Linked DNA regions of Paraburkholderia fungorum. The protein of the gene in region 2 interacts with the protein of the main gene of each other region in a pairwise test. Links are inferred from orthologs where the notes say so. Each region holds a gene or a part of one and is shown on either strand. Other genes may lie near its edges.

Evidence for each region.
Region 1: the proteins of BLS41_RS14915 (region 2) and BLS41_RS08170 interact in binary tests that used the Escherichia coli proteins (3 or more experiments, as listed by UniProt). The link is inferred for Paraburkholderia fungorum from one-to-one orthologs.

Annotation. Positions count from the first base shown.
Region 1 is NZ_FNKP01000001.1:1,847,425-1,852,215, forward strand. The notes cover bases 1,210-4,208. They hold BLS41_RS08170 (sulfate/molybdate ABC transporter ATP-binding protein), read left to right. Parts: upstream 1,210-2,179; coding sequence 2,180-3,238; downstream 3,239-4,208. Other genes in these bases: cysW (sulfate ABC transporter permease subunit CysW), read left to right, coding at 1,210-2,180; BLS41_RS08175 (CysB family HTH-type transcriptional regulator), read left to right, coding at 3,346-4,208. Outside these bases: BLS41_RS08155 (sulfate ABC transporter substrate-binding protein), read left to right, coding at 1-75; sulfate ABC transporter permease subunit CysT, read left to right, coding at 241-1,143; more of cysW, read left to right, coding at 1,140-1,209; more of BLS41_RS08175, read left to right, coding at 4,209-4,272; BLS41_RS08180 (asparaginase), read left to right, coding at 4,395-4,791. UniProt on the Escherichia coli protein: Part of the ABC transporter complex CysAWTP involved in sulfate/thiosulfate import. Responsible for energy coupling to the transport system.
Region 2 is NZ_FNKP01000001.1:3,363,319-3,367,478, forward strand. Bases 1,193-4,160 are described here. They hold BLS41_RS14915 (glutamate-5-semialdehyde dehydrogenase), read right to left. Parts: upstream 3,329-4,160; coding sequence 2,057-3,328; downstream 1,193-2,056. Other genes in these bases: BLS41_RS14905 (MurR/RpiR family transcriptional regulator), read left to right, coding at 1,193-1,467; BLS41_RS14910 (CopD family protein), read right to left, coding at 1,574-1,990; holA (DNA polymerase III subunit delta), read right to left, coding at 3,605-4,160. In the rest of the region: edd (phosphogluconate dehydratase), read right to left, coding at 1-312; more of BLS41_RS14905, read left to right, coding at 622-1,192. UniProt on the Escherichia coli protein: Catalyzes the NADPH-dependent reduction of L-glutamate 5-phosphate into L-glutamate 5-semialdehyde and phosphate. The product spontaneously undergoes cyclization to form 1-pyrroline-5-carboxylate.

The sequences.
Region 1 (4,791 bases), 1.5 Mb from region 2 along the record:
GGCGGCTGGACCAATGCGCAGAAAACGCACTTTGCCGATGGCGGCGTGTTCGATTCGATCTACCAGCCTCAGTAATTCCGCCGATGCCTGGCAAGGCAGAGGTAAAAAGCGGCGCGGCAACGCGCCACTTCCGAGCGCGCCCAGTGGGCGCGCTTTTGGCTAACCGGCGTACGGTGGCCGCAAACGTCGAGCGAAGCCAGTGATCAAAAACGCAAGCATCAACCTGAAAGAGTATCCAGCATGACGACGTTCACCTTCCGGAAGCCGAGCGCGTTGCCCGGCTTTGGCCTGACTCTCGGCATCACGGTGGCTTATCTGAGCCTCGTGGTGCTGATTCCGCTTGCGGCGACCTTCCTGAAAACCGCCACGCTCGACTGGAGCCAGTTCGTGCGCGCGGTTACTTCGCCACGCGTGCTCGCGTCGTACCGGCTGACGTTTTTTTCCGCGCTCGGCGGCGCGCTGATCAACGCCGTGTTCGGCTTTCTGGTCGCGTGGGTGCTGGTGCGTTACACCTTCCCGTTCAAGCGCATTGTCGATGCCGTGGTCGATCTGCCGTTCGCGCTGCCTACTTCCGTGGCCGGTATTTCGCTGGCGGCGGTCTATTCGGGCAACGGCTGGATCGGGCAGTTTCTCGAACCGCTCGGCATCAAGATTGCGTTTACGCCCGCGGGCGTGCTGGTTGCGCTGACCTTCATCGGCTTGCCGTTCGTCGTTCGTACGGTGCAGCCGGTGCTCGAAGAGTTCGAGCGCGAACAGGAAGAGGCCGCCGCGTGCCTGGGCGCGACGCGCTGGCTGACGTTTCGTCGGGTGGTGTTGCCGGCGGTTTTCCCGGCTTTGTTGACGGGTTTCGCGCTCGCGTTCGCGCGTGCGCTCGGCGAATACGGCTCGGTAATTTTCATTGCCGGCAATGTGCCGATGAAGTCGGAAATCACGTCGCTGCTGATCATCACGAAGCTCGAGCAGTACGACTACGCGGGCGCGACCGCGCTGGCCGTGGTGATGCTGGTGGTGTCGTTCCTGATGCTGTTGCTGATCAACACGTTGCAATGGTTTTTGCAGCGCCGGACGAAGCGCGGTAGCGCGGGGCCGGCGCCGGGTTCGAGCGTGCCGAGTGTCGCGGCAATCGGCGGAGGTGTGCAATGAGCCGCCGTTCCGTGAATGAAGCGCAGGGCGCGCATGACGCAAGCGCAGCCGCCATAGCGCCGCGTGCGCCGCTGAACGTCGCGCGCCGGCCCGATCCCGTCACCGAGCGTCCTGTCGTGCGCTGGATTCTGATTGGCGTCGCGCTGCTGTTCCTCGCGCTGTTCCTCGTCGTGCCGCTGGTTTCCGTGTTCTATCAGGCGTTCAGCAAGGGCATCGGCTTCTATTTCGAATCGCTCGCCGATCCGGACGCGCTGTCCGCGATCAAGCTGACCGTGATTACTGCCGCGATTGCGGTGCCGCTGAACCTCGTGTTCGGTCTGGTGGCGTCGTGGTGTATCGCCAAGTTCGAATTCCGTGGCAAGGCGCTGCTCACGACGCTGATCGATCTGCCGTTCTCGGTGTCGCCGGTTATCTCGGGCTTGATCTACGTGCTGATGTTCGGCGCGCAAGGCTGGTTCGGCCCGTGGCTCGAAGACCACAACGTGCAGATCATCTTCGCGGTGCCGGGCATCGTGCTCGCGACGATCTTCGTCACGTTCCCGTTCGTCGCCCGCGAACTGATTCCGTTGATGCAGGCGCAAGGCAACGACGAAGAAGAAGCCGCGCACGTGCTCGGCGCGTCGGGCTGGCAGATTTTCCGCCGCGTCACGCTGCCCAATATCAAATGGGGCCTGCTGTACGGCGTGATTCTGTGTAACGCGCGTGCAATGGGCGAGTTCGGCGCGGTCTCGGTGGTGTCCGGCCACATTCGCGGACAGACCGACACGATGCCGCTGCACGTCGAAATTCTCTACAACGAATACAACTTCTCGGCGGCGTTCGCCGTGGCGTCGGTGCTGGCTCTGCTCGCACTCGTGACGCTCGGCCTGAAGCTGCTGGCCGAGCGTCATATGTCGGCGGAACTGTCGGACGCGCGCGACGTGCCCGCGTACGCAGGTCCGATCGCGCAGGCCGCGCAAACGTCGCCGCGCGCTTCCGCCTCTATCAACACCACGCATGCACCGCAGCAACACCCGCTCAAGCAAGGAGAGCTGTAATGGGTATCACCGTTCGTAACCTGCAAAAGCGCTTCGGCGATTTCGTCGCGCTCGATAATGTCTCACTCGACTTTCCGCCGGGTGAACTGGTTGCGCTGCTCGGGCCGTCGGGTTGTGGCAAGACCACGTTGTTGCGCGTGATCGCCGGTCTCGAATACGCGGACGGCGGCCAGGTCGTGCTGCAAGGGCAGGACGTCGCGACGGTCGGCGCGCGTGAGCGTGAAGTGGGCTTCGTGTTCCAGCATTACGCGCTGTTCCGTCATATGACGGTGTTCGAGAACGTCGCGTTCGGACTGCGTGTGAAGCCGCGCAAGGAGCGTCCGTCGGAAGCGGTGATCCGCGAGAAAGTGCATGAACTGCTGAAGCTCGTGCAACTCGACTGGCTGGCGCAGCGCTATCCGTCGGAATTGTCGGGCGGTCAGCGGCAACGGATTGCGCTGGCGCGCGCGCTGGCGGTCGAGCCGAAGGTGCTGCTGCTCGACGAACCGTTCGGCGCGCTCGATGCGAAGGTGCGCAAGGAGCTGCGTAGCTGGCTGCGTCGTCTGCATGACGATCTGCATATCTCGACGATTTTCGTCACGCACGATCAGGAAGAAGCGCTCGAAGTGGCCGACCGTATCGTCGTGCTGAATCGCGGGCATGTGGAGCAGGTGGGTAGTCCGCAGGACGTGTACGACCATCCGCAAACCTCGTTTGTCTACGAGTTTCTCGGCGCGGCGAACCGTCTGCACGGCAACGTTGATGCAAGCGGTTTCGTCGTCGACGGCGCGGCGCTGCCGGTGTCGGTCACGGCCGGCTTCAGCGGCCCGGCATTCGCGTATGTGCGGCCGCACGACCTGCAGTTGTATCCGCAGGCAGCGGGGCACCGCGAAGGCATCGTTGTCGATGTGCGGCGCGTGGTCACGCTCGGCGGCTCGGTGCGGGTCGAACTCGCGGGCCGCGAGGGCAATCTGCTCGAAGCCGAACTCGACCGCGAATCGTGGCGCGAACTGCAACTGTCGGTTGGCGACGGCGTGACGGCAGTGCCGCGTGCGCTGCGCGTTTTTCCTGCGCAGTGAGCGTGACGATCGCGCAAGCACAAAGACGGTAATGCAACAGAAACTGGCGTTTTAGCCGAATCCAAGAACTCAAATAACTTAACTCTGGCTGAACCGGAGAGACAACGATGAATTTCCAGCAATTGCGCTTCGTGCGCGAAGCCGTGCGTCAGAACATGAATCTGACCGAAGTGGCGAACGTGTTGTACACGTCGCAGTCGGGCGTGTCGAAACAGATCAAGGATCTGGAGGACGAACTCGGCGTCGACATTTTCATTCGACGCGGCAAACGTCTGACGGGCCTGACCGAGCCGGGCAAGGCGGTGCATCAACTGATCGAGCGGATGCTGCTCGACGCGGAAAATCTGCGCCGCGTCGCGCGTCAGTTCGCCGATCAGGATAGCGGTCACCTCGTCGTGGCGACCACCCACACGCAGGCGCGTTACGCGCTGCCGAAGGTGATCCGCCAGTTCACCGAGGTGTTCCCGAAGGTGCATCTGGCGCTGCGCCAGGGCAGCCCGCAACAGATCGCGCAGATGATCATCAACGGTGAAGCGGATATCGGCATCTCGACCGAAGCGCTCGACCGTTTCCCGGACATCGTCACGTTCGCGTGCTATTCGTGGCATCACATCGTGGTCGTGCCGAAGGGACACCCGCTGGTGGGCCGCGAAAACCTGACGCTCGACGAGATCGCCGAATTCCCGATCGTCACGTACGACCAGGACTTCACGGGCCGCTCGCACATCGACCAGGCGTTCGCCAAAGCGGGCGCGTTGCCCGACGTCGTGCTGACCGCAATCGATGCCGACGTGATCAAGACGTACGTCGAACTCGGCATGGGGATCGGCGTGGTCGCAGCCATGGCCTACGATCCGAAGCGCGACACCGAACTCGTCGCGCTCGACACGCAGCATCTGTTCGAAGCGAGCACCACGCGGATCGGTCTGCGCAAAGGCGCGTTCCTGCGCGCGTACGCGTACCGGCTGATCGAGATGTTTGCGCCGCAGTTGAAAGAGGCGGAGATCGCCGCGCAATTGCGCGAAGCGGTTTAACGCACGATAGCGCGCGTGCCAGGCGTTCGACGTCTGGCACGCATGTCGAGCCGCTCCGAATCGAACGGCCATCCGTTTTTTCTCGCGGGGCGGCGGGCGGCGCATCGCTTACAATCGCCGCCATGAATACTTTGACCTCTTCTTCCGCGACCTCATCGCTGCCGCGCATCGCCGTCGTGGCGACCGGCGGCACGATTGCCGGGGCGGCCGCGGACGCCACCAACACGTCCGGCTATCAGGCCGGTGTGGTCGGCGTCGATCAGTTGCTGGCCGTGGTGCCGGCTTTGTCCACGGTGGCGCGAATCGCGCCCGAGCAGATTGCCAGCGTCGACAGTAAAGACATGGCGATGCCGCTGTGGACCACGCTCGCGCAACGCATCAACACACTGCTGGCTTCCGACGATATCGATGGCGTGGTCGTCACGCATGGCACCGACACGCTCGAAGAAACCGCCTACCTGCTGCATCTGACGATCAAATCGGCCAAGCCGGTCGTGCTGACGGCGGCAATGCGCCCGG
Region 2 (4,160 bases):
GACGCCGCCGTTTTCACGGGCGGCCTGCTTGATGATGTCGGGGTAGTTTTTGTACGGCGCGTGGGCCGACAGCATCTCGTTGTACGAGGACACGATGCCGATGTTCGGCTCGCGAATCTGCTTGATGACGAGCTTGTCGTTGCCTTCCATGCCGGCGAAACCGTGGGCCAGATTGGCGCAGGACAGCGCGCCGCGCGCCGGGAACTTGCCTTGAGCCTGCTGGATGCGGGCGAGATACGCCTCGCGCGTGGGCTTGCTGCGCTCGATCACGCGCTGCGTGACTTTCAACAATTGCGAATGCGGGGAAACCATCGGAGCTCCTTCGTCGCTGGCTTCAGGTGCGTGAGGTGCTCGAGGCGCATGCGCACTTTGCCAGGTAGGTATCGCGGGGGCGTCGGTTCAACCGACGACGCCATCTTAGTAGAAAAACTACACGATCGCAACGTCGTTTCCTGCTGCGCCGCCGCATCGCTGAATATCGCCGAGCGCCTTACTGGCCGCCAGTCAGCGCTTATTTAATCGAAACTAGGGATAACACCTAGAACCAAATATGTAGTTTTTGTAGCTTCTTCACCAATCAGCTATAGTCCACGCATTCTTCAGCATAGTGCGAGTTTTCCAATGATGCTGTCTCAGGTGGAAGAGATGCGCGACCAGTTGCGGCCGTCCGAGCGCAAGCTGGCCGACTACGTGATCGAGGCGCCGCGTGAAGTGCTCGACCTGTCGATGACGGAAGTCGCCGCGCGCGCAGGCGTGAGCCAGCCGACCATCGCGCGGTTCTGTCACGCGCTGGGCTTTTCGGGGTTTCGCGAATTCAAGATCCGGCTGGCGCAAGGGATTGCCGCCGAAGTGCCCGCCGTCTATCGCGACGTGCGGCCCGACGAGCCGACGCCGGGCGTCGCCGCGAAGGTGCTCGACCGGACCATCGGCGCGTTGATCCAGGTGCGCAACAATTTGTCGTCGGATAGCGTGGCGGCGGCCATCGATCTGCTGGCGCAGGCGCGGCGCATCGAGTTCTACGGCGCGGGCGGTTCGGGCATTGCCGCGCTCGACGTGCAGCACAAGTTCTTCCGCCTCGGCATGCCGAGCGTCGCGTACTCGGACCCGCATACGTTTCTGATGTCGTCGGCGTTGCTGGGCGAAGGCGATGTCGTGGTCGCGATCTCGAACACCGGCCGCACACGCGACATCATCGACGCCGCGAAGGCCGCGCTCAATGCCGGCGCGAAGGTGATTGCGATCACGCACGGCAATTCGCCGCTTGCACGGCTCGCGACCGTCGGCCTGTTTGCCAACGTCGACGAAGACACCGATATTTTTTCGCCGATGACCTCGCGCGTGTCGCATCTGGCGATCGGCGATATTCTGGCGGTGGGCGTGGCGCTCAGCCGGGGACCGGAGTTACTGGAAAAGCTGTCGCAGACGAAAGAGGTGATTCATCGGCGCAGGGTGGATTCGCACGGGTGACGGCTTCTGCGTGAGCTTCGGAACGAAGCCAGAATGACAAAAGGGCAGTTGCCGACATGAACGGCAACTGCCCTTTTTCTTTGCTGCACCAGCCCGCTGCAAACCGTCAGAACGGTTTGATCACCACCAGCGCGACCGCTGCGAGCATGCCGAGCACCGGCAATTCATTGAACATCCGATACCACTTGTCCGAGCGCTTATTCTCACCGCGTTCGAAAGTCCGCAGCAGTACCCCGCAATACGCGTGATAAATCACCAGCAGCACGACCACGCCGACCTTCGCGTGAATCCAGCCCTGCCCGCTGCCGATGCCGATTCCGAGCCACAAGTACAAACCGCAAGCCAGCGCAGGCACCGCAATCACCGTCATGAAGCGAAACAGCTTGCGCGCCATGATCAGCAAGCGCGCCGTCGCGGCGGCTTCCGTTTCCATCGCCAGATTGACGAAGATGCGCGGCAGATAAAACAGGCCGGCAAACCAGGAGGCAACCAACACGATGTGAAACGTCTTGATCCAAAGCATCAGCGATCCCCGAACAACTTTGTGACTGGCTGCGCCTGTGCAGACGCACGCCAGATTGCAACGGCCTTATTGACGGCCTTCGCCGTGGCCCAGCACGACGTACTTCAGCGAGGTCAGCCCTTCCAGGCCGACCGGGCCGCGTGCGTGCAGCTTGTCGTTCGAAATGCCGATTTCCGCGCCGAGGCCGAACTCGAAACCGTCGGCGAAACGCGTCGAGGCGTTGACCATCACGCTCGCCGAATCGACTTCGCGCAGGAAGCGCATCGCGCGGTCGTGGTCTTCGGTAACCACGGCGTCGGTGTGATGTGAGCTGTATTCGTTGATGTGCTCGATCGCGGCGTCGAGGTTGTCGACCACCTTGATCGCCAGCACCGGCGCGAGGTATTCCGTGCGCCAGTCTTCTTCGGTGGCGTCGACGAGCGGCGTGACGCCCGCGTCCGCGAGAATCGCACGCGCGGCCGGATCGACCCGCAATTCGACCTCCTTGCTACGGTACAGCTTGCCCAGCGGCGGCAGCACTTCAGCCGCAATGCCGCGCGCGACCAGCAGCGTTTCCATCGTGTTGCAGGTGCCATAGCGATGCGTCTTGGCGTTGTCGCACACGTTCAGCGCCTTGGTCAGATCGGCGCGGTCGTCCACGTACACATGGCAGATGCCGTCGAGGTGCTTGATCATCGGCACGCGGGCTTCGTTGATCAGACGTTCGATCAAGCCCTTGCCGCCACGCGGCACGATCACGTCGACGAATTCGGTCATCGTGATCAGCTTGCCGACTGCGGCGCGGTCCGACGTCGCGACCACCTGCACCGCGTCCTGCGGCAGACCAGCGGCTTCCAGCCCTTCGCCGATCAGCTTCGCCAGCGCCGTGTTGCATTCCAGCGCTTCAGAACCGCCGCGCAGAATCGTCGCGTTGCCGGACTTCAGGCACAGCGCGGCGGCGTCGATCGTCACGTTCGGACGCGATTCGTAGATGATGCCGATCACGCCCAGCGGCACGCGCATCTGCCCGACCTGGATGCCGCTCGGCCGATACTTCAGATTGCTGATTTCACCAATCGGATCAGCCAGCCCTGCGACTTGGCGCAAGCCTTCGAGCATCGTCTTCAGCGCCTTGTCCGAGAGGATCAGACGGTCGATGAAAGCCGCGTCGTGGCCCTTTTCGCGAGCCCGCGCGACATCGCGTGCATTCGCTTCTTTCAGCAACGCGGCGTCGCGTTCGATAGCCTGCGCGACGGCTTCGAGCGCCGCGTTCTTCGAGGCCGTCGAGGCGCGCGCCATTGCTCGCGAAGCGTGGCGGGCGCGACGACCGAGGTCAGTCATGTACTGGTCGATATCCATGGTCATTCTCATGATGCCGCGCACGTCGAGGTGCGGCGGATAAGCGGAATTGGCGGAATTAGCGAAAGATCAAACAATTGTAAGCCGGGTGCAGGGGCTTTGCTTCGAGCGGCGACCGGCGGTTTCGGGAGAGTCGAATTTCAGCTTGCGGAAAATAGCGCGCTTGAGGATTCGTCGATACGCGAACGCCGATGGTTCCGCGCCGCTCTGCCGTTCCTGCCGTTCTGAACGAAGCCTGCTAAAACACGCTTCGTGTTTTTGCGATGCTGCCGCAAATCAGACTGGCCTTCGCGCCGGAGAAGCGCCAGCCGCGCTCCGAGGTCGCGGCGGCGGCGGCACAGGCGATGTTTTCGGCGACGCCACCGACATCGCCAGTTCGAACAGCCCGTCCCACGGATCAGGCGGCGGATCGTTACGATGATTGCCCGGCGTGCCGCCCGACAAACCCTTGACCTGCCGGTCCAGCCGCGCCGCCAGAGCCAGCGCCTTTTCCAGCGCGCCCTCGGTCACGCGCGACAACGCAGGCCCGATCAACCGTTCACGCGGACCCCACACGCGGTTCTCGCGCACCAGCATCGCCAGCGGCTTGCCGGCGGACACGCCGCGCTTGATCCGCAAAAGCGTGCGCACTTCTTCGACCACGGCCCACAACACCAGCACCGACGCCTCGCCTTCGCCGCGCAGCCCGTCCAGCATGCGCGACAGACGGCCGACGTCGCCCGCCAGCATCGCTTCGTTCAGCTTGAACACGTCATAACGCGCGACGTTGAGCACCGCGTCGTGAACCTGCTCGAAGCTCAGCGAACCCGCCGGATACAGCAGCCCGAGCTTC